2 regions of the Desulfosporosinus sp. SYSU MS00001 genome follow, and region 2 is predicted to be linked to the other one. Evidence: a T-box and tRNA genes for the amino acid it is inferred to sense, from the RefSeq annotation. Region 2 holds a T-box; the other holds one or more tRNA genes.
The links. A T-box is a leader RNA that pairs with one kind of tRNA and senses whether it is charged. The one in region 2 lies ahead of thrS (threonine--tRNA ligase), so its partner is inferred to be a tRNA-Thr.

Region 1 (12,325 bases), on a different contig from region 2:
TTATTTAGATGGCCAAACCTTTGCTCATTATTGGATGCACAATGCTTTCTTGACGATTAATCAGGAAAAGATGTCTAAGTCCTTAGGAAATTTCTTTACGACCAGGGAACTGTTGGCCAAAAATTCCGGAGAAGTGATTCGCTTTTATTTACTTGGAACTCATTATCGCAGTCCGTTGGATTTTAACGACGAGAATTTGGGAATGGCCCAAAAAGGGCTTGAACGATTACAGACAAGCGTTCGTTTAGCCCAGCAAGCCCTGGAAAGGACTGAATCCGCTAAAAATGAGCAGGCTGAGCAGGGATTAATCAAGGTTGCAGAAGAAGCACGCCAGGCCTTTGAAAAGGCGATGGATGACGATTTTAATTCAGCTTTGGCTTATGCGGCGCTTTTTGAATTAGCCAAGACGATGAACGGATCTGTTCAAGAACATCCTGCTTTTTCAGAAGGTCTGGCTAAAGCTCAAAAAACTCTCATTGAACTGGGAGAAATATTAGGCTTCGATTTTCTGCATCCGGCTCAAGTTCAGGTAGAAAATGAAGAGATGCTCTCTAAGGTAATGGATCTTGTTCTGCAGATCCGCTCTAAAGCCCGACAGAAAAAAGACTGGGAAATGTCGGACTTTATCCGGGATGCCTTTAAGGCTCAGGGAATTGTAATTGAGGATACTCCACAAGGTGCGAGGTGGAAGATTAAATAGGTTTGAAAGGTGACCGTATGCGCAGTTGGCAAGAGATGAATCCTTTAACCCTGGCGTATTTGGGGGATGCTGTCTACGAATTATGGGTTCGAACCCATTTGCTGGAGTTAGGGAATGAAAAAGTTAAGGAACTTCACAAACAAGCAATTAATTATGTTCGGGCGGGGGCTCAAGCGCAGATTTTACAAGCCCTTTTTCCGGAACTTGATGATGTTGAACGGAAGGTTGTTTTACGTGGAAGAAATGCTAAAGGCGGGTACCCGAAAAATGTTGACGTGGTAACCTATCGTTATGCTACGGCTTTTGAAAGTTTAGTTGGATATTGGCAATTAAGCGGACAAGCTCAGCGTATGCAGTGGGCCTTTAGTCAAGTTGATGGAATTATTGGCAAAGGACCCAGCGGAATCGGTTTAGAAGAATGATGAAGAGGAAAGAAGGCCGTCGAGATGAGAGTGGATCTAATTCAATACACGCCAGATCCGGAAAAGGTGGTGGCCGCTGCTGCTCGGTTGTGTTATTCGGCAGATCCTGTGCCTGAACTTTTGGATCGCTTAGAGGATGAGACGGTGGCGCGCTTTGTGCGTAAACTGCGTGATATGGGACATTTATCCCCCTTTGAACATGTGAGCTTCCAGTTTTCAATCGATGGTGTCTCGCGGGTCTTGTCCCATCAATTAGTGCGTCATAGAATTGCCAGCTACTCTCAGCGCTCTCAGCGTTATGTCAAAGAGAATGGCTTTGACTATGTCGTTCCCCCAAGCATTCAGCGCAGCCCTGAGGCTATGGAGCGTTTTGCAAAGGTTATGGCAAACCTTCAAGAAGAATATCAAGCCCTTCAGGCTATGGTGCCTGCGGAAGATGCTCGTTTTGTTCTGCCCAACGCCTGTACCACCTCTTTAATGGCTACCTTTAACGCTCGCTCCTTATTAAATTTCTTTGAACATCGAACCTGCATGAGGGCTCAATGGGAAATTCGCGCTTTGGCAGAGAAGATGCTGAACCTGGTACGGGGCCCGGCTCCAAACCTTTTCAGCGAAGCGGGACCGACCTGTGTGACTCAGGGAGTATGTCATCAGGGCACTTATAGTTGTGGAAGATTACAAACCCTTAAAGGAAAGAAGACGTGAACAAGTTGAACGATGAAATCGTTTATGGTAAAAATCCGGTTATTGAACTGCTGAGAAGCGGTAAACCTGTCAATAAAGTACTTATGGTTTCGGAGAATACCAGCGAGAGGAATCATGAAATCCTTTCTCTGCTGCAAGAACGGAACATTCCCTATCAGTTTGTAAAACGACAGGTTCTTGACCGTTTAGTGCAGAAGGAAAGCCATCAAGGTATTTTAGCTTATGTTGCTGCCAGAGAATACGCTGAAGTGGAGGATATTCTGGCACTGGCTGAAGAACGGCAGGAAGATCCCTTTATTCTGATGCTGGACGAAATTGAAGACCCGCATAATTTGGGTGCCTTGCTGAGAACCGTTGATGCTGTCGGGGCCCATGGGGTTATTATTCCGAAACGCCGCAGTGTTTCGTTGACCGGAACTGTTGCTAAAACATCGGCCGGAGCGGTTGAGCATGTTCTGGTTGCTCGTGTAAGTAATTTAGTTCAAACCATTAAGGATTTGAAAAAGAAAGGCTGCTGGGTGTCCGGAGCGGAAGCCGGAGGAGGCCATGTATTTACAGCAGATCTCACAGGCCCGCGAGTTATCGTCATTGGCAGTGAAGGCAAGGGAATTAGCCGTCTCTTAAGGGAGAATTGCGACGAAATTGTCAGCTTGCCTATGAAAGGCAAGGTGACTTCGCTTAACGCCAGTGTCGCAGGATCAGTCATGCTCTATGAGGTCTTAAGGCAAAGATCTATAAAGCCATAAACTAGAGACGGTGTAGAAATGTGAAATCGTTTGGCTGAAGCTGAACATCGAAACTTCAGTGGGGGGCGGAGTCCCCTATCGAAGAAAGCACGATTGGATAAAAATTAGACTTGAAAGATTGGACGTCACTGGTTATGATACTTCTAAAAGAGTAGCTTTCACTCAATATTGAACTTCGGAGATTGAATATCAGGACTCAAATGACGCCCATGCGACAGAACAACCAAAACTTCGCCTTGACGCTTTTCTTAGGGGTCGGGTATAATGAGAATGTTCCCATGGACAAGGGCTAGGCGAGATTGCGTCTTCTTCATGACGACATTGTAGGGGGGATCAACTTGACTTTTCAAGCCCAACCAGAACTACCAGAGTGCGAAATCATCGACATTATCGTAGATGAAGAGATGGTTGAGCTTGCCAAGGAAGGCGACGCTACAGCACTAGAGTATCTAATCAACAAATACAAGAACTTCGTTAGGGCAAAGGCTCGTTCCTATTTTCTCATAGGTGCGGATCGCGAAGATATTATTCAAGAAGGAATGATTGGACTCTATAAGGCCATAAGAGACTTTCGCGGCGATAAGCTCTCATCGTTCAGGGCATTTGCGGAGTTATGTATAACCCGCCAGATTATTACTGCTATTAAAACAGCTACAAGGCAGAAACACATTCCCCTTAACTCGTATGTCTCACTCAATAAGCCAATATATGACGAAGATTCTGATCGGACATTGCTTGATGTTATCTCAGGAACTCGTATTACGGATCCGGAGGAACTGATCATCAGCCGAGAGGAATTCGATGACATTGAGGAAAAGATGGGTGAGATTCTCAGTTCCTTAGAATGGAAGGTACTGATGTCCTACTTGGAAGGGAAGTCCTACCAGGAAATTGCTGTTGACTTGAAAAGACATGTGAAATCAATCGATAACGCGTTGCAGAGAGTGAAGAGGAAACTTGAACGCTATCTTGAACGTCGGGATGGGTAATTTTACATAAATTCCTGGAAAGAAAAATGCTTGCATTTTTTTATAAAAAGTGCTAGATTATATGAGTGCCACTCAACAAGAGAGGTGCTAAACAAAATGCCAACGTAGCTCAATTGGTAGAGCAGCTGATTTGTAATCAGCAGGTTGCGGGTTCGAGTCCCATCGTTGGCTCCATTTATTTTGAAGTTGAAAGGCAGCGCTGCTGTCTTTTTGTTTTATTCACTACGAACGCTGGCCAAGTTACTTCATCCCGTATTTTCTTGACAGGGTAATCATCTTGTGATACAGTACTTGAGTAATGGAATAAATGCAGCGTCCTACTGTTGTCTGGGAGGTGTTCGTGAGTGCGTGTGGGCATTATTTTAGCGTGTACGGATTGCAAGCACCGTAACTATGCTACGATGAAGAACAAGAAGAATAATCCTGATCGTTTAGAAGTCCAAAAGTATTGTAAGTTCTGCAAAAGCCATACTCTCCATAAAGAAACCAAGTAATTTTTTTTTGTGACGTTTTAAACTGTACGCCAGGAAGCGTTGTCACAATGTCGAGGACACCGATGTCGTTTAAGGATGTGAAGTGATGGGCGCGTTGAAAAAACCAGCTAATACTCAGAAGCAAGCGGATAAGACGAAGGACTACTTTCGCGGAGTTCTGAGTGAATTAAAAAAAGTTCACTGGCCAAGTCGTAAACAATTGCTTGCCTACACGGGTGTAGTATTTGTTGCGGTGGGGATTGTTTCTGTTCTCATGTGGGCTGTGGACGGCGGTTTAAGTATTGCCTTAACCAAGCTAGTGCCCTAAACTGCGAGTTTCTGCGGCAGTGTCTGAGGAGGTCCCTGAGAAATGGCTAAAGACTGGTTTGTTATTCATACGTACTCGGGTTATGAAAATAAAGTTAAAATGAATCTCGAAAAACGCGTAGAATCCATGAATATGGAGGAGAAGATCTTTCGCGTTCTTGTTCCCATGGAAGACGAGGTTGAGTTCAAAAATGGGAAGGAAAAAGTAACGAAGCGTAAGGTTTATCCGGGATATGTTCTTGTTGAAATGGAAATGACCGATGACTCATGGTATGTTGTTCGCAATACACCGGGAGTAACGGGTTTTGTGGGTACAGGAACTAAACCGATTCCACTCCTTGAAGAAGAGGTAATCCAGATTCTCCAGCAAATGGGAATGGATGATCTGCGTGCTAAAATTGATTTCGAGGTTAATCAAACGGTTCAGGTTATAGCTGGGCCATTTAAAGACTTTGTCGGAGTGGTTCGAGAAATATTCCCTGATAAGGGCAAGTTGCGTGTGGAAGTATCGATGTTTGGAAGAGAGACGCCTGTGGAATTAGATTTCGGACAGGTTCAAAAACTCGACTAAAATAGGGATTATTCTATCAAGGAGGTGTTAAACTATGGCAAAGAAAGTAATTGGTTTGGTCAAATTAGCAATCACTGCAGGTAAAGCTACACCGGCACCTCCGGTTGGTCCGGCTCTTGGTCAACATGGGGTCAATATTATGGCCTTCTGTAAAGAGTACAATGAGCGCACAAAGGATCAAGCTGGGCTTATTATTCCGGTGGAAATCACGGTCTATGAAGATCGCTCCTTTACCTTTATTACCAAAACTCCGCCTGCGTCTGTCCTACTTAAAAAGATGACCAATATTAATTCCGGCTCATCTGAACCCAATCGCAAGAAGGTTGCCACGATCCCTAAATCTAAAGTTCGCGAAATTGCGGATATGAAGATGAAGGATCTGAATGCAGCAAGTATAGAGGCAGCAATGCGGATGGTTGAAGGTACAGCCCGAAGCATGGGTATCGATGTTGTTGAAGGCTAAAATGAATTGTGGGAGGGTTTTGCCCGCATAACCACAAGGAGGTAAAAGAATGGCTAAGGTTGGAAAAAGATATCAAGAGGCCGTAAAGACCTTTGATCGCACAGGATATTTCGAACCCCTTGAAGCATTAACGCTCGTGAAGGCTAATGCCAAAGCAAAATTTGATGAGACGATCGAAGTTGCTTTTAAATTAGGAATTGACACCCGTCATGCAGACCAACAAATTCGCGGTGCTCTTGTGCTCCCTAACGGAACCGGAAAAACTCGTTCTGTTTTGGTCTTCGCCAAGGGAGACAAAGCGAAAGAAGCAGAAGCAGCAGGCGCAGATTTTGTGGGTGCTGAAGACATGATCGCTAAGATTGAACAAGGCTGGTTCGGATTTGATGTCGTAGTAGCTACTCCGGATATGATGGGAATGGTCGGTAGATTAGGCCGTGTACTCGGACCTAAAGGCTTAATGCCAAACCCTAAGACTGGAACCGTTACCCCGGATGTAACTCGTGCCATCAAGGAAATCAAAGCTGGTAAGATTGAATATCGTGCCGAAAAGGCTGGAATTATCCATGCTCCTATTGGCAAAGCATCTTTCAGTGCAGAACAGCTGTTAGAGAACTATCGTACGTTAGGGGAAACCATTGCTAAAGCAAAACCTGCTGCTGCTAAAGGTCAATATATCCGCAGCATAACGGTTAGTTCGACGATGGGTCCCGGCGTAAGAATTAATCCGGTGAAGGCTCTCTAAAGTTCTCTTGACAGTATTCTACAATGAGGGTACACTTATCAGGAATTAAATATCCGCTGTAGATAGCAGGTGCCATTGAGCTTAATGTCCTGCCGAGGTTGGAAAACGTGCCGATAGATATACTTGGCATTCTTAACCTCTGCAGCTGCGGAGGTTTTTTGCTGAGTTGCCCTATAGGAAGGAGGTACACAGAATGCCTAATATCGAGGAAAAAAGCCAGGTTGTCTCAGAAATTAAAGAGAAGTTTCAACAATCTTCAGGGGTTGTTTTAGCTGATTACCGTGGACTCACAGTAGCTCAAGTGACTCAATTACGGGCGCAGCTTCGTCAAGCTGGCGTGGAGTATAAGGTGTTAAAAAACACCCTTGTACGACGAGCAGCTCAAGAAGTAGGAGTCGAAGGACTTGAGTCCTATTTAGAAGGACCAACAGCGCTTGCTTTTAGTAAAGATCCGGTTGCTCCTGCTAAAATCTTATTGGATTTTGCCAAAGCAAATAAGCTTAAGAGCTTTGCCATTAAGGCTGGAGTTTTAGAAGGCAAAGTAATCGGACCTGACGGAGTTAAAAATCTTGCTGATCTACCGTCACGGGAAGTATTGCTGGCCATGGTTCTGCGCGGTATGCAAGCGCCTTTGGCAGGTATGGCCAATGTTCTTCAAGGGCCTATTCGCAAAATGGGTTACGCTCTCGAAGAAGTGCGTAAGCTTAAAGAAGCTCAATAATTTTAATGTCAGAAACATAAAATGTTTCATAGTTTAAGGAGGAAATAAAAAATGTCTAAAGTTAATGAAATTCTCGAAGCAGTTAAAGGTTTAACTGTCCTCGAACTCTCTGAACTCGTAAAAGCTTTTGAAACCGAATTCGGTGTCAGTGCTGCAGCTCCAGTAGCTGTCGCAGCTGTTGGCGGAGCTGCCGCACCTGCAGGTGAAGCAGCTGAAGAAAAAACTGAGTTTGATGTTATCCTTACCAACTGCGGTGCATCCAAAATCAATGTTATTAAAGTTGTTCGCGAAGTAACTGGTTTAGGCTTAAAAGAAGCTAAAGATCTCGTAGATAATGCTCCGAAACCTATTAAAGAAAAGGTTGCTAAAGATGAGGCTGAAGCTGTAAAAACTAAATTAACTGAAGCTGGCGCAACTGTCGAAGTTAAATAGTTTAGAGAATATAAGAAGGCGCTCTCTAAGTAGAGAGTGCCTTCTTTAATTACAGGCAAGATAGTTGTCTTGCGAAAATACATTTCCCTCCTACTCCTTGAACCGAAAATATTCATGAATATTTATATTTTCATGCCGCTAGGCGGCAATCTTCACCGCCAACGCCATTATTAGTGTCATATCTTCATTATTTATTCCTCTAACTTTGAAGATTTTCTTGACACTGTATGATGGATTTGGTATAATTTATAACTGTTACTATACATAGATGAAGGTATTTGCTTGATTCTTCCATGCTATGGCAATTACTAGAAAGCATTGGATAATAAGGAGATAGTAGTTTGGAATTGTCACGATGATGCGGAATACCATAGATAGTTAAGCGAGGTTTTATTTAAAGGCCTTGCTTTTGGCTGTCTATGTCAATATATTATACCTCAATGAGAGAAATGCGCACTGAGGGGTGAAGCGTTAATGTTCTATCCTGTTAAGGTCGGGGTACGGGAGCGCTGGAGTTATTCCAGAATTCGGGAAGTCCTTGACATGCCAAATCTAATTGAAATCCAGCAGAACTCCTATCGATGGTTTCTTGATGAAGGATTGCGCGATATGTTTCGCGATATTTCCCCGATTCAAGACTTTACGGGCAACCTTGTTTTGGAATTTATCGATTACAGCTTAGGAGAACCCAAGTACCAGGTTGAGGAGTGTAAAGAGCGAGATGTAACGTTTGCGGCTCCTTTGCGGGTAAAAGTACGCCTTATTAACAAAGAAACCGGGGAAGTTAAGGAACAAGAAGTCTTCATGGGCGATTTCCCGCTAATGACAGACAAAGGCACCTTTATTATCAATGGTGCTGAGCGTGTTATAGTCAGTCAGCTTGTTCGTTCACCGGGTGTTTACTATGCGGAACAAATTGATCCGAGTGGTAAGAAACTTTATGGGGCTACGGTGATTCCAAACCGTGGAGCGTGGTTGGAATTTGAATCGGATATTAATGATAATATTTTTGTAAGGGTTGACCGTACACGTAAGCTTCCGGGCACAGTACTCATCCGTGCTTTGGGATATTCCAGCAATGGACAGATTCTGGAATTGTTCAATGATAACGAATATATTCGTGCTACCCTGGAAAGAGACAATTCGGAATCTACCGAAGAAGCTCTCGTTGAAATCTATAAACGATTACGACCAGGTGAACCTCCAACTGTCGACAGTGCCCGCTCGCTGTTAGAAGCCTTATTTTTTGATGCTAAGCGTTACGATCTGGCAAAGGTTGGCCGTTACAAGCTTAATAAGAAGTTAGGTTTAGACATTCCCATGGAGGTTCGTCATCTGACCCGCGGGGATATCGTGGCGAGCATCCAACGAATGTTGGACCTGATGGAAGGCGGAGGATTTAAGGATGACATCGACCACTTAGGGAATCGCCGCTTGCGTTCGGTAGGAGAACTGCTCCAAAATCAATTTCGCATTGGTTTATCGCGAATGGAACGTGTTGTCCGTGAACGAATGACTATTCAGGACGTCGAAGTCATAACTCCACAAGTTTTAATAAATATCCGTCCTGTTGTGGCGGCGATTAAGGAATTCTTCGGCAGCAGCCAATTGTCACAGTTCATGGATCAAACGAATCCCTTAGCTGAGTTAACTCATAAAAGGCGTTTAAGTGCTTTGGGACCGGGTGGCTTGAGCCGTGAACGGGCTGGTTTTGAAGTTCGTGACGTTCATCACTCCCATTATGGGCGGATGTGTCCTGTAGAAACCCCTGAAGGTCCGAACATTGGCTTGATCGGTTCCTTAAGTACCTTTGCCCGCATCAATCCTTACGGGTTTATAGAGGCTCCATATCGTAAGGTGGATAAAGAAAACGGCAGAGTTCTCGATGAGATTCACTATTTAACGGCCGATGAGGAAGAAAAGTACGTTGTTGCTCAGGCTAATGCGCCTCTTGATGAAAGTGGCAATTTCCTCTTAGATAAAATTGACGGGCGCCACGGTCCTGATTTCGTGCATGTTTCACCGAGCCAAGTGGACTATATGGATGTATCTCCGAAGCAAATGGTTTCAATTGCTACCGCTTTGATTCCGTTTTTGGAGCATGATGATGCTAACCGGGCACTAATGGGCTCAAACATGCAGCGCCAAGCCGTTCCCCTCTTGCGCACAGACTCTCCTTATGTGGGAACTGGGATGGAATATAAGACTGCTAAAGATTCAGGAGTTTGTGCGATCACCAAACAAGCTGGGGTTGTCGAACGGGCAACAGCGGATGAGATCGTAGTCCTTCATGACGATGGCACTACGGAACGGCATAAACTGCTTAAGTACTTGCGCTCGAACCAAGGAACATGTATTAACCAGAGACCGATCGTCAAGAAGGGCGAGAAAGTTGAGGCGAGTCAGATTGTTGCTGACGGACCCTCCACTGACTATGGTGAACTTGCTCTGGGACGAAATGTCTTAGTGGCCTTCATGACTTGGGAAGGGTATAACTATGAGGACGCTATTCTGATTAATGAAAAGCTTGTCCGAGAAGATTATTATACGTCAATTCATATTGAGGAATATGAATCCGATGCCCGGGATACAAAGCTGGGGCCTGAAGAAATTACTCGGGATATTCCTAACGTCGGAGAAGATGTCTTGAAGGATCTTGATGAACGTGGAATCATTCGCATTGGTGCGGAAGTTCGTCCTGGGGATATTTTAGTCGGTAAAGTTACTCCCAAGGGAGAAACGGAGCTAACAGCTGAAGAACGCTTGCTGCGTGCTATTTTCGGCGAAAAGGCCCGCGAGGTTCGGGATACTTCTTTACGGGTTCCTCATGGTGAAGCCGGAAAAATTGTTGATGTCAAGGTCTTTACCCGGGAAAACGGAGATGAATTGTCACCGGGCGTTAACCAGCTGGTACGTGTCTATATCGCTCAGAAACGTAAAATCTCTGTTGGCGACAAGGTGGCAGGCCGGCACGGAAACAAAGGGGTCATTTCCCGGATTATGCGTCAGGAGGATATGCCCTTCATGCCGGATGGCACACCGATCGAGGTTGTTTTGAATCCTCTGGGTGTTCCTTCGCGGATGAATATCGGTCAGGTCTTGGAAACTCACTTAGGCTGGGCGGCCAAAGCTCTGGGTATTCGCATTGCTACTCCGGTTTTTGATGGTGCGCGGGAAGAGGATATATTTGAAACTTTGGAAAAGGCCGGGCTTCCCAAAGACGGCAAGACGATGTTGTACGACGGACGTACGGGAGTGCCTTTTGACAGTAAGATTACTGTAGGCTATATGTATGTCCTCAAGCTGCACCATTTGGTTGATGATAAAATCCATGCCCGTTCGACAGGTCCGTATTCCCTGGTAACGCAACAACCCTTAGGAGGGAAAGCGCAATTCGGCGGACAGCGATTTGGAGAAATGGAGGTTTGGGCTCTGGAAGCCTATGGAGCATCTTATACTCTCCAAGAAATTCTAACCGTTAAATCTGACGATGTTGTCGGCCGCGTCAAGACCTACGAAGCTATTGTAAAAGGGGAAAATATCCCCGAACCGGGAATTCCTGAGTCCTTTAAAGTATTGATTAAAGAAATGCAGAGTTTGGGATTGGATGTTCGAGTGCTCTCCTCAGATGATCAGGAAATTGAGATTCATGATACTGATGAGGATATCGCGGAAACTGCTAAAGAACTTGGTATCGATCTGCATGAGGAACTTCCGGCCCCAGGCCCTCGTCTCGTAGAAACCGAAGATGAGGATGAAGAAGAAACTGTGGATGAAGAAGACCCTCTTGAAGATCTGAATGAAGAAGTCCTCGAAGAAGAGGAAATAGATTTCGACGATCTCAAATAGTCCCCCGGAGGAAAGGAGCGATAAGGATTGCTAGACGTCAATAACTTCGACCGTATGCGTATCGGCTTAGCTTCCCCGGATATGATCCGAGATTGGTCCTATGGAGAAGTAAAGAAGCCTGAAACCATTAACTATCGGACCTTAAAGCCGGAACGGGAAGGATTGTTTTGTGAAAAGATCTTTGGTCCGACAAGGGATTGGGAATGTCATTGCGGAAAATATAAACGGGTCCGCTACAAAGGTATTGTCTGCGATCGCTGCGGAGTTGAAGTAACTCGATCGAAGGTTCGCCGTGAGCGGATGGGGCATATTGTTCTGGCTGCTCCCGTTTCCCATATTTGGTATTTTAAAGGGATTCCAAGCCGCATGGGTCTGCTTTTGGATATGTCACCCCGTGCTTTGGAAAAAGTCCTCTATTTTGTTTCCTACATTGTTACCGATCCAGGGGATACTTCCCTTATGAAGAAGCAGCTTTTGACTGAAACAGAATATCGTGAATACCGTGAGAAGTATGATGACCGTTTTCAAGCAAGTATGGGCGCTGAAGCCATCAAACTTCTGCTCGCAGAAATGGATTTGGATAAACTCAATGATGAACTGCGCGGCGAACTGAAAGAAGTTTCCGGGCAACGAAAAATTCGCGCTATTCGTCGCTTAGAAGTCGTTGAAGCCTTTAAGCAATCAGGTAATCGTCCGGAATGGATGATTATGGATGTCGTACCGGTAATCCCGCCTGAACTGCGTCCTATGGTTCAATTGGACGGCGGCAGATTTGCTACGTCAGACCTTAATGACCTTTACAGACGGGTGATCAACCGTAACAATCGACTGAAACGCCTTTTGGATTTAGGGGCACCGGATATCATCGTTCGCAATGAGAAACGAATGCTCCAAGAAGCGGTTGATGCTCTGATTGACAATGGACGGCGTGGCCGTCCAGTGACAGGTCCGGGGAACCGTCCGCTGAAGTCTCTGAGCGATATGCTGAAAGGAAAACAAGGGCGTTTCCGTCAAAACCTTTTAGGAAAACGCGTAGACTATTCGGGACGTTCCGTTATTGTGGTCGGGCCGAACCTTAAATTGCACCAATGCGGCCTTCCTAAGGAAATGGCCTTAGAACTCTTTAAACCCTTTGTTATGAAGAAGCTCGTTAATGAAGGGCATGCCCATAATATTAAAAGCGCT
Region 2 (12,325 bases):
CTCTTCTCCAATACGAAGTATTTCTTTCTTCAAGACAACCATCCTTTCCAATTTCCAAACTCTGCGTAAGCGTCTCATCACTCATTAGTATTTCTATCCATCCTTTGGTGAGACGATATGATCCCACGCTTAAGGTTATAATAAAAACGCCCAATCCCCTACAAAAGGGACGAGCGTCATTCTCGCGGTACCACCCTGGTTTGGCTTTTTAAGCCACACTCATGTTCCGGTAACGGCGGAAACCGGGCTTTTCTACAGATCAAAAAGCCGCTCCAAGGCGAAATTTAACCTCTTTTTCTAAGAGGAGGATACTTTCTTAGCAGGCTTACAGTCTTGGCCCACCTCCCTGTGAAGAAACAATCCTTTTTTACCCTATCATCGCTTTATAAATATTGTAAACTATCAACAAGTTATCAAGCTATTATAGCATAGCGCCCCAGTAAATTACAAGAAATCCCTTTGACGCACTATCTCGTAAAGAAGAATTCCCGTTGCCATGGCTACATTTAGTGATTCCACTTCCTGCGCCATAGGAATTGTAACTCTTTGTACGTCCTCCCTTTGAAAGGTAAGGGATGGACCATTTCCTTCATTCCCCACAACCAAAGCTAAAGGCCCATTCAATAAGTTCGTCTCGTAAAGTGCTCTTCCTTTTGTATCTCCTAAAATGATCCGAAGACCCTGTTTTCGGCAAAAGCTTAACACTGCCTCCGGGGACAAGTCCGGGATAAGGACTAAGGAAAAAAGGGCTCCCATAGTACTGCGCAGCACTTTGGGATTATAAATATCAACGGTTCCCGACGTTAAACAAACGTAACGAACTCCCGCCGCCAAGGCAGTACGGAGAATCGTCCCTAGATTCCCGGGATCTTGAACTCCGTCCAAAACAAGCACTACCGATTTCCCATCAATATCTATATCGTCCCATGTATACCTTGTTTGATTCACAAGCGCTAAAATGCCTTGTGGTTCCTCCGTCGCGCTCATTTTACGAAAAACCCGCTCATCGGTTTCCTCAAAGGGGATTCTTCGATCTTGCAATCCTTCCCTTAGGACTCTCCACTCAGATTGTTTTCCTTTTAAGCTAACGTATACTTTTCTTATGGGCGCATTCCTGCTTAAAGCTTCAGCAACGAACCGCCATCCTTCTATAACATATAGCTGGGTCTCTTCACGGACTTTACGCCGCTGCAAAGAGGCGATGAATTTAACCTGTTCATTTTGTAAGGATTCCAGCACTTTTCCACCCCCAAGGCCTAGGGACCAGCTCCAGAGATAGATATAGTCTACCCATTGGCAGAGTCCTTTATAATTTCGTTTGCGCCGAAGGAAACACATCTATAAAAAGAGGATGCTAGCGCATCCTCTTCACTTGGTAATTAGCCGTTAATTTGAACTTTAGCGACATTTGCAATTTCAGTAAATGCTGCTGCATCGCTAATTGCCAGTTCTGCCAGCATCTTACGGTTAACTGTTACCCCAGCCTTCTTCAAGCCATTCATCAAGCGGCTGTAGGAAATACCATTCATACGTGCAGCTGCATTGATTCTAGCAATCCAAAGCTTACGGAAGTTTGCTTTGTTGTCTTTTCTATGAGCATAAGAATAGGCTAAGGATTTTAAGACTTGTTCATTCGCGGGGCGGTAAAGTTTACTTTTCCCTCCGCGATAACCTTTCGCCAATTTTAAGATCTTTTTATGTCTATGATGTTTTGTCATGCCTTTTTTAACACGGGCCATCCCAAAAACCTCCTTTTAGTGCAACGTTATAGATAAACAATCAAGTTTTTAATTCTCTTGACATCAGATTGGTTCATAACCGTTGATTTACGCAAATTACGTTTTCTTTTCTGAGACTTCTTCTCCAGAATGTGACTTGTAAAGCCGTGCATACGGACAACTTTACCTGTTCCAGTTTTCTTGAAGCGCTTAGCCGCACCACGGTGAGTTTTCATTTTAGGCATTTGAGTATCCCCCTCTCGGTATTAGTCATGTTTAACAGAAGCCAAAATCATAATCATATTGCGGCCCTCAAGTTTAGGATCACGCTCTATGCTAGACTCCGCTTTACAGAATTCTGCAAGTCTGAGACAAAGGGTTCGTCCTAGTTCAGGGTGAGTGACTTCCCGCCCGCGGAACATAATAGTAACCTTCACTTTATCCCCTTCGCTTAGAAAGCGCTGTGCATTACGAGCCTTGGTTTCAAAGTCATGATCCTCAATATTGGGGCGCAGCTTGACTTCCTTAATTTCCATGCTCTTTTGCTTTTTACGAGCTTCCTTATCTTTCTTCGCTTGCTCATACTTATACTTGCCATAATCCATTAGTTTGCAGACCGGCGGTTTCGCCGTCGGTGCAATCTCTACGAGATCTAAAGACTTCTCGACTGCAAGGTTCAAGGCATCTCGAACCGCCATAATTCCAAGTTGTTCTCCTTCTTCCCCAACAAGACGGACCTCCCTAACCCGGATTTCGTCATTGAGTCTTAAGTCCTTGCTAATAAGAAACCACCCCCATTAAAACTTAGCACAATAGAAAAAGACGGATGAATACCACCCGTCTTCTAAACAATCATGAGCACGTATTAAGCCCAAGCCCAGAAGATACCTTACCGACTTTAGCCGTAAGGTGAGAAGCGGATGGCTTCTACTTGACAACGAATATTTTATATCAGCTCTCAAGTTTTGTCAACTTTTATTGAGCCAAAGCTGTTAAAAGCTTCTTATTTTTTATATCATCTTGTATAAGATTAACAAACTCATCTACTGTCATTTTCTCTCCGGCATCCCCTTGACCGTAACGACGTACAGCAACGGTATCCGACTCGGCTTCTTGATCTCCAACAACCAAGGTATAAGGAATCTTTTCAGTTTGAGCCTCACGGATTTTGTAGCCAACTTTCTCTTTACGCTCATCCGTTTCAACTCTTATATCTAATTCATTGAAACGGGCAGCTAATGCTTTGGCATAGCCCTGATGCCGCTCACTGATCGGCAAAATGCGAACTTGAACAGGTGCTAACCAGGTTGGAAAAGCTCCAGCATAATGTTCAGTCAAAAGTGCTATGAACCGTTCAATACTACCATAGATCACTCGGTGAATCATAACCGGACGATGTTTTTGTCCGTCCTCGCCGACATAAGTTAGGTCGAATTTCTCCGGCATTTGGAAATCAAGCTGTATGGTACCACACTGCCAAGTCCTATCCAGGCAGTCTTTCACGTGAAAATCAATCTTTGGTCCATAAAAAGCTCCATCACCTTCATTGATCTTAAAATCCAAGCCTCTTTCTTCGAGGGCCTCTTGAAGCGCTCGAGTTGCGGCTTCCCAATCCTCATCTGAACCCATAGAATCTTCAGGACGGGTGGACAACTCTACATGATATTCAAAACCAAACACTTTGTAGAAGGTGTCTACCAGTTCAATAACCCCAAGAAGTTCCTCCTTAATCTGGGACGGAAGCATAAAGATATGGGCATCATCTTGAGTAAAGTTTCTAACCCGCAGCAAACCGTGGAGTGCACCCGATAGTTCATGGCGATGAACGAGTCCCAATTCTCCAACTCGCAGCGGCAAGTCCCGATAACTGCGCAATTTGGTCCGGTACATAATCATACCACCCGGACAGTTCATAGGCTTAACTGCGAAATCCTGATCATCGATCTTCGTAAAATACATGTTTTCTTTATAATGATCCCAGTGACCAGATTGTTCCCAGAGTGAACGATTGAGAATAATCGGGGTCTTAATTTCTTGATAGCCCCGCTTGCGGTGTTCTTGTCTCCAAAAATCTTCAAGAGCATTGCGCAAAACCATTCCTTTAGGATGGAAGAAGGGGAATCCAGGACCTTCGTCATGAAGACTAAAAAGATCAAGTTCTAAGCCCAACTTACGATGATCGCGGCGTTTGGCCTCTTCCAATTTGAATAGATAATCTTCGAGATCAGCCGCTTTAGCAAAGACTGTGCCGTAAATGCGCTGCAGCATCTTATTTTTTTCATTACCTCGCCAATAGGCGCCTGCCAAACTCATGAGTTTAATTGCTTTAATAATTGAAGTTGATGGGATGTGGGGACCTGCACAAAGGTCCGTAAAATTGCCCTGAGTATACATGGAAATGGTAGCATCTTCGGGAAGCCCTTCAATAAGTTCGACTTTATAATTTTCACCAAGTTTTTTAAAGTAGTCCAAAGCCTCGGTACGCGATACTTCCTTACGTTGATAAGTGTAGTTTTCCTTAGCCAGTCGTTTCATTTCTTTCTCGATTTTCTCAAGATCCTCAGGGGTAAACACATGCTCAGAATCAAAATCATAATAGAAACCTTTGGCAATAGCTGGTCCTATCCCCAACTTTGTTCCGGGAAACAAATTTTCTACAGCTTGGGCCATTAGGTGAGACGTTGAATGCCGAAGAACCTCCAATCCTTCTTCGCTGTCCAGTGTGATGATCTCAACTGCCGCATTCTCCGTGAGAGGATAAGAAAGGTCTTTTAATTTGTCATTTACCTTTCCGGCAACTGCAGCTTTAGCTAAACCACGCGAAATAGAGGCAGCCAATTCTGCTATAGTCGTTCCTTGTTCAACCTCACGTATTGAGCCATCTTTTAAAGTTACTTGTATCATTGCTATCACTCCTAACCAATTTCGATAAACGCAAAAAAGCTCTCGCCCCAACTAGGGACGAGAGCTTGCTCCCGTGGTTCCACCCAACTGAAAGGATATTCCTTCCACTCGATTCCCCTTAACGCGGGAAACGGCAAAGCTTACTTATTTCAGCCCTGCACTCAAGGGTGGTCTTCACCTGAACCTTTGTGAGAAATGCTTACAGCCGCGGCATTTCTTCTCTAACACTTAGGATCAGGATACTCTCCCTTTCAGCGATTTAAAGTAATCACTTTAGAAATAGTTTTATTGAGATTAATATACCAAGCGAATAGATTAATTATACAAAAGCCTTGCTTATTTGTCAAAAATCTTTACATAAAGAACAGCCACTGCAATCACGAACTCTACTACCAAAAACCCGCCTTATGGTCTGTAATGTATCTTTATACCCATTATAACGAATGTGTAACGTGATCTGTCTTGGAGCTACTGCGATAAGCGAACTTACCAAGAGGTCTTCGTAACCTAACTCATGTAAATTATCCAGCTGATAATCTTCCAGGTAGTCGCGGGTTATGTCCTCTCCGTCCTCGTCATAAAGATGAAACTCACCTTTCGAAGTCATTCCTACATGCAGTCTCTCTAATTGCGGCGTCTGGGTGTCGACAAAATGTTTTAAGAGCTGAATAAATTCCAGATACTCCTTTTCTACGATATACTCTTCGATAGCAAACTCCACGGCTTTACTGACGTCATGCTTATATTCCTGGGCTCGGAAACTTAGAAAGCCTTCAAGATCAAAATTCAAAGACTGATTAAGACAACTTAAAATTTGAGTTACAAGCTTTGTCTTACGGTTGATACGATAGGCACGATCTTGGCCCAAACCTTTATTCAAATATTCCAGAGCTCTGTTCAGTATCTCCTGACCATTATCATCAATTAAATATTTATTTTTTTTAAGGATTCCCCGTACATGTTCCTTCTCCCAATGTAGCAAGATCGTTTCGGCTAAGGCATTCGCTAAATAATATCGCTGGATTTTCCGGACCATTTCCTCATTGTCAGTCCCCGCAAGAGATGTAGCAAGAAACTTACACTGAATTAGCCAACGCTTTCCGTGTTGCTGCTCAATAATCTGTAAAGGGAGACGTTCACGTTTACTCAATTCCCTTAAGGACCTACATATACTGTCATGGTATCTTTGCGTACCTAACTGCACGGAATGTTCCACTGGCACCCCTCCATATTAGAGTATATGACTCTAAGGAAGCCATATTTCGATTGGGCCAATCTGTTAATACCTTTTAAACAATATATTTTCAAAAGGTATTTCGGACATTCCATAACATTTCCAATTTATAACATTTTTATTCTCTTTAACCACATTTTACATTGAGCAATTGTTACTATCCTTCTGAGACACCGATTTTCTGCGAGAGAAAAGAGATCGACTAGAGTCTCTATCATCGTTCAATTCTTGTTCTGCAGAATAAACCCCATCAATTTCATTAATATCCTCAATCAGGTTTTCTATGTCAAGTTTACGAAAGGGAGTTCTCAATTTAAATAATATAACCGTTTTATTTTGTTCTTCTATTTGCAAAGTCATCGTAATATTTTGCGGAACAATGTTGTGAGACTCAATAACCCTGTTAATCTCTTTAACTCTGCACGTTCCATTGACAGCAACAACCTTAATTGTCGCACTGTTTCTAAAAAAATAATTTTCTACTATGCGCTCTAATGTTATAAACACTAAAAAGGTGACCAATGTAGCCGAAAAATAGAACCCGGCTCCAGTTGCCAAGCCGATGGCTGAGACAACCCAAAGGGATGCTGCAGTTGTCAAGCCTCTAATCGATGTTTTATCTCGCAAGATTGTGCCGGCTCCTAAGAAGCCGATCCCTGAGACAACTTGCGCAGCTAAGCGAGCAGGATCTTTGTTAACTGACGTGAAATTAGCAAAACCGTACATTGATAAAATCATAATCAACGCTGAGCCTAAGCTAACTAAAATATGAGTTCTAAATCCTGCCGAACTATCATTTCGTTCTCGTTCGAGACCGACAATTCCTCCAAAAATACAAGCCAGCAATAGCCTTAAAGCAATTTCATAATCCGTAATATGCACTGTTTTTCACATCCTAACTGTGATTGTAATATCTATCGCTTAATAACATAAATTAATAGTTCGAGGGCGAGGCCTTTTCTATGATGATTACTCAAATCAATTATTCGTTATCATAGGTTCAATTCCTTTAATCTTATAAAAAATTCTAATATTTTGATTACTAAATATTATGTAATTTTTTTGGTTAATGCAACCTCCAAATACATGAAAAGCTGCAACAAAAAAATTTGTTACAGCCTTTTTCCTATTATCTAGAATTATAGGTATGCCTAAAAAATTATTTCTCTTCGCTTACCAGAAGCTCCCTTACATACGAAGGAAGAGCAAAGCATCCCTTATGAATCTCGGTGTTGTAATATTTTGTTTTTATCCCCAAACTATTCCATGCCTGCTCGTTTAGGTCCTTTACGGGGTCATATACTTTGGAGGCAAATCCAAATAACCAATGTCCTGACGGATATGTTGGAATATGCGCTTGATAAACTCTGCAAACTGGAAAGAATTCTTTGATCCGTTTATGAGCCCTCTGCATGGACTGAGCATACTCAGCATAATAGGGGCTTTCGTGCTGGTTAACCAGAATACCGTTCTCCTTAAGTGCCTTGAAGCAATTACCATAAAATTCTTTAGTAAATAAACCTTCTCCCGGTCCAAAAGGATCGGTGGAATCAACGATAATTAGATCGTATGCATTTTCCTTGGAGCGTACAAATTTCAACCCATCCTCAAAATATAGTTTCACCCGTGGATCGTCTAGTTTACAGGCAGTTTGGGGCAAATATTCCCTGCATACATCAACCACCATTTTATCAATTTCAACCATATCAATTCGTTCAATTGAATTATAGCGAGTAAGCTCTCTTACCGTTCCCCCATCACCGGCGCCAATAACCAGAACATTCTTTGTGTTAAGGTTTGTCGCCATTGGAACATGAACAATCATATCATGATAGATAAATTCATCTTTTTCAGTAACCATCATTAAGCCGTCTAACGTAAAAAAGGTCCCAAATTCTTTAGAATGAAAAACATCTATCCTTTGGAATTCACTCTGACCCGTATACAGAGGTTTATCCACCTTAATAGAAAAACGAACATTATCCGTGTGTTGTTCTGTGTACCACAATTCCATGTTATTATTCCTCCAATACTTTGATACTTTTAACCGACATATCCTCCGTCCCGGTTAGAAAACATCCCTTAGCCTTAGCGTAGGAGATATAATCAATAATTTCATCGGTTATCCGTTCACCTGGAGCTAAAATTGGAATACCCGGCGGGTAAGACATCACAAACTCTGCACATATATGTCCATCACTTTCCTTAAGTTCAACAGAACGCTGAGGCGAGTAAAAGGCTTGTTGTGGCGTCATTATGACATCGGGATTAATATATTCATGATCAAGCATCCCGGATTTGTCTTTTGTATAGAGTCGCTTAATTTCCGATAGTGATGATACAAGTCGTTCCAAAGCTAACTCACGGTCCCCCACAGAAATTATCGCCAATATATTGGCGATATCGCCCAATTCAATCTGTATCCCGTAATCATCCCGTAAAATATCGTAAACTTCTATTCCTGCCAACCCTATCTCACGGGTGTAAACAGAAAGCTTGGTGTGATCAAAATCAAACACAGAATCCCCGTTAATTAGTTCTTTCGAAAAAGCATAGTAACCACCAATTTTATTGACCTCATCTCTTGCATAGTGAGCCAGAGAGGATACCTTATTGAAGATATTTTTTCCATCTAAGGCAAGGTTGCGTCTGGAAATATCCAGGGACGACAAGAGCAAATAAGAGCCGCTGGTAGTCTGGGTTAAGTTAATCGTTTGACGTACATGACCTGTACCAAGACGATTGCTTTTTAACAGGAACGAGCTTTGGGTTAGTGATCCGCCTGTTTTGTGCATGCTGACCGCTGACATATCAGCGCCAACAGCCATTGCATTCACTGGCAAGTCAGAACCAAAATAAAAGTGAGTGCCGTGGGCTTCATCAACTAGAACGTACATATTATGGGAATGGGCAAGTTCAGTAATAGTCTTTAAATCCGAGCAAATCCCATAATAGGTCGGATTATTAACAAAGATAGCCTTAGCATCTGGATTCTCTTCTATAGCACGCTTTACATCATCCACCGACATCCCTAAGGGTATTCCTAATTGTTTATTTACACCGGGATTAACATATACAGGAATTGCTCCGCTGATAATAAGTGCATTTATTGCACTTCTATGGACATTACGAGGCATAATTATTTTTTCGCCTTGTTTACATACGCTCATAATCATAGCCTGAACAGCAGCCGTAGTACCGTTAACCATAAAAAAAGCGTGGTCTGCTCCAAAAGCATCTGCCGCTAATTCCTCTGCTTCTTTGATAACTGAAACAGGATGAACAAGATTATCAAGAGGCTTCATGGAGTTAACGTCCACCGATAGGCACTGTTGTCCCAGAAACTTTACAAGTTCAGGGTTTCCCCTGCCTTGCTTGTGTCCAGGTACATCAAAGGGTACTACTCTCATTGATTGATAATTTTGCAATGCCTCATAAATGGGTGCCTTGCCTTGCCAAAGGGAATGCATGTAAAGCACCGCCTTTCCTTACCTTATTCTGATAATTGTTGCCCTATGAAACGATTCCATTTTCCTACAAAAAGGATAGAATTTCAACAATACGATTTCTCGATTTCTCTCAGAGATTTAAAGTTCTAAACATTAGAATAATATTCTTCTAAAAAACAACATTAATAGTATATTAAACATTATCCAAAATATCAACGAGAGAGGCTTTCGCAAATTGGAGAATAGGATTGTCGAATAGTTTAAAAACTATTTCATGGAGGCTAATAATGATAAAAATACGAAGTAAGTTAATCTTAGGCATAATTTCCGGTCTCTTTGGCGAGCTAGCCATTATGTCAAGCAATTATTTGTTTGTCAAATTTGGTCTTGTAAAAAGTTCATTACACACGATGTCACATCAAGTCCTGAATTGCAGAAAATGGGTATTCAGAAGCACAAAAACCGATGTGTGGTTATCGCATATAATTAGTACATTCTTCTGCACGACAGGAGGCATATTAATTACCTATCTATTGTCCCTCAACAAACGTTCTTATATATTGAAGGGCTTTCTTTTGGGAACATTTGGAGGAATAATTCCTTATTTGTTTAGCTATTTCAAGATAGTTAAGGATTTAAAAACATCGCTTAGCAAAGTCATGTGTTTCTTTAGTCATGGATTTTTCGGCTTAGCTGTGGCAGTGGTTATTACATTTCTAGGAGAAACAAATCACAGTGCCAATCCTCCTGTAAAGTGAACTAGTTCAGCTAAAGCTGAACATCGGGGCTACAGGCGGGGACTCTACCCCACCTGAAGTTAACCAAGGACCCGCCCCCACTTATAGAAGTGGGAGGCATAAAGACTGGATAAATAGATTCAGCGCATGACGGTTTACAGTTGGCTAAGAGTTGAAATCAAGGCATAGAAAAAGCCACAGGCGAGCTGGGGCTTAGTTTTCTAGCATACAATTTAAAAAGGGCCATCAATATGGTGGAAACAAAGAAATTAGTAGCTGCGATGAGGGCCTAAAGGCCTTCTTTGTTATGTATTTGGTTAAAAATGAGGCTTGAAAGCCTCTAAAGAACAGTAAACCCGCATGAAATGCGGGTTTTTAACAAATTATGGTGGGTTTGAGAGGACTCGAACCTCCGACCCCCGCGATGTCAACGCGGTACTCTAACCAGCTGAGCTACAAACCCATAATGGTGCCGATGACCGGAATCGAACCGGTACGGGCTATTAACCCGCGGGATTTTAAGTCCCGTGCGTCTGCCAGTTCCGCCACATCGGCAAAATATTTGGAGGCGGCACCCAGATTTGAACTGGGGATAAAGGTTTTGCAGACCTCTGCCTTACCACTTGGCTATGCCGCCAACTTTATTAAATGGAGCGGGTGACGAGATTCGAACTCGCGACTTTCACCTTGGCAAGGTGACACTCTACCACTGAGTTACACCCGCATGAATGGTGCCTCAGGACGGAATCGAACCGCCGACACGAGGATTTTCAGTCCTCTGCTCTACCGACTGAGCTACCGAGGCATACAATAGATGGCGACCCCGATCGGAATTGAACCGACGATCTCCTGCGTGACAGGCAGGCATGTTAACCGCTACACCACGGGGCCACTTTCAGTCTCAAATCAATTGGTGGGCGATGACAGGTTCGAACTGCCGACATCCTGCTTGTAAGGCAGGCGCTCTACCAGCTGAGCTAATCACCCGGGCGACTGACGATTATCAGTATACACAAAAAAGTCTTCCGTGTCAAAACTTTTTTTAAAAATGTTCCTCTGTCCTTAAACCAGCAAAATGGCAGATTCGCAACTAACTTGTGGATACCTTTTTTTGTTTAACGACATCTTCAATATTAATGGAACGAGTATGCTTAGTATGTGACCATTGTTTATCCTTACGATTAATGAATCCCAAAAAGACAATAGGAATCCAACTATAGATGAAAACAGGATACAAAATGATGCCTACATAGGCTTTCCAAGGTATCCGGTCCAGAGCCAAAGCTGCGACAGGATAAAGATATTGAATTGAAGAAAGTATTTGCCACCCTGTCCAAGGCATTACTAAAGTGAAAACATGAGTATAACTTGACTGCAAGGCGGAAATAAAGTTCGTCATCATAAAAAATGTTGCGATCATTACAAGAGCAGGCTGAAAGAGATGTATTGCGGCATCAAAATACATAATTTTTCTTTCACGTATACCTTTAAGTATCAGAGGAAAGAAATATCTTCCAGCTACATCTACTTGTCCTTGAGCCCAACGTTTTCTTTGATACCAAGACTGCATAAAGGTTAAAGGCTTTTCATCATAAACGACAGCATCGTGAGCCCAAGTGGTTTTAATACCGTGGGTTAACGCCTTCATGCTGAACTCAAGATCTTCTGTCAGAGACGTAGCTCCCCAACCAAATTCCTTCAAAACATCGGTTGAAATGCACATGCCTGTCCCGCCAAGAACGTTTGAAAGCCGCCCCGTATTATACCTTGCAAGTTGCAGCAATCTGTTTGTTACCCAAAATGCTATAGAAAATGTATTCGTCACCCATGTATCCATTGGATTCTTTGAATCTAAGTAACATTGAACTATTTTATGTCCTTGGCAAAGTTTGCTGTTCATTTCAAAGAGAAAATTGCTTTTTACTAAATTATCAGCATCGAAAATTACGATTGCATCATATTGGCGCTCCATTTTGAAAAGGCGATGGAACATCCATTCAAGGGCATAACCTTTACCACGTTTTTCGGTATTAAAACGTCTATGAACAATGGCTCCCGCATTCCGAGCTATTAATGCAGTCTTATCCGTACAATTATCAGCTACCACAAAAATATCGAAGAGTTCTTTAGGATAATCCAGCATCCTCAGATTCTCTACAAGCGGTCCGATGACAGCTTCCTCATTATGAGCAGCAACAACAACGGCAAAACTCTTCTCAGGCGTTAGAATCTTATCCTCTCGTCTCCTATACAGTCCAAACATAGACAAAACAAAATAATAAA

Region 1: it has a tRNA-Thr gene. The T-box ahead of thrS (threonine--tRNA ligase) is inferred to sense a tRNA for this amino acid. The anticodon was not compared.

The regions. Positions count from the first base shown of each region.
Region 1 is NZ_JBNFTW010000003.1:314,463-326,787, forward strand. It holds gene cysS (cysteine--tRNA ligase) at 1-700, shown strand, start outside; gene ACPUYX_RS08010 (Mini-ribonuclease 3) at 718-1,122, shown strand; gene thyX (FAD-dependent thymidylate synthase) at 1,147-1,827, shown strand; gene rlmB (23S rRNA (guanosine(2251)-2'-O)-methyltransferase RlmB) at 1,824-2,573, shown strand; gene sigH (RNA polymerase sporulation sigma factor SigH) at 2,912-3,562, shown strand; tRNA gene ACPUYX_RS08030 (tRNA-Thr) at 3,661-3,736, shown strand; gene rpmG (50S ribosomal protein L33) at 3,907-4,056, shown strand; gene secE (preprotein translocase subunit SecE) at 4,142-4,363, shown strand; gene nusG (transcription termination/antitermination protein NusG) at 4,406-4,933, shown strand; gene rplK (50S ribosomal protein L11) at 4,968-5,396, shown strand; gene rplA (50S ribosomal protein L1) at 5,446-6,138, shown strand; ribosomal protein L10 leader region at 6,177-6,307, shown strand; gene rplJ (50S ribosomal protein L10) at 6,332-6,859, shown strand; gene rplL (50S ribosomal protein L7/L12) at 6,911-7,291, shown strand; gene rpoB (DNA-directed RNA polymerase subunit beta) at 7,766-11,140, shown strand; gene rpoC (DNA-directed RNA polymerase subunit beta') at 11,168-12,325, shown strand, end outside.
Region 2 is NZ_JBNFTW010000017.1:14,112-26,436, forward strand. It holds gene pheS (phenylalanine--tRNA ligase subunit alpha) at 1-33, opposite strand, end outside; gene ACPUYX_RS20230 (TrmH family RNA methyltransferase) at 445-1,239, opposite strand; gene rplT (50S ribosomal protein L20) at 1,380-1,739, opposite strand; gene rpmI (50S ribosomal protein L35) at 1,766-1,963, opposite strand; gene infC (translation initiation factor IF-3) at 1,985-2,500, opposite strand; ribosomal protein L20 leader region at 2,527-2,657, opposite strand; gene thrS (threonine--tRNA ligase) at 2,694-4,622, opposite strand; T-box leader at 4,673-4,886, opposite strand; gene ytxC (sporulation protein YtxC) at 4,966-5,838, opposite strand; gene ACPUYX_RS20260 (MgtC/SapB family protein) at 5,995-6,738, opposite strand; gene speE (polyamine aminopropyltransferase) at 7,016-7,870, opposite strand; gene ACPUYX_RS20270 (aminotransferase class I/II-fold pyridoxal phosphate-dependent enzyme) at 7,875-9,326, opposite strand; gene ACPUYX_RS20275 (hypothetical protein) at 9,593-10,063, shown strand; tRNA gene ACPUYX_RS20280 (tRNA-Val) at 10,429-10,505, opposite strand; tRNA gene ACPUYX_RS20285 (tRNA-Leu) at 10,510-10,597, opposite strand; tRNA gene ACPUYX_RS20290 (tRNA-Cys) at 10,606-10,679, opposite strand; tRNA gene ACPUYX_RS20295 (tRNA-Gly) at 10,692-10,766, opposite strand; tRNA gene ACPUYX_RS20300 (tRNA-Phe) at 10,772-10,847, opposite strand; tRNA gene ACPUYX_RS20305 (tRNA-Asp) at 10,858-10,933, opposite strand; tRNA gene ACPUYX_RS20310 (tRNA-Val) at 10,954-11,029, opposite strand; gene ACPUYX_RS20315 (glycosyltransferase family 2 protein) at 11,133-12,325, opposite strand, start outside.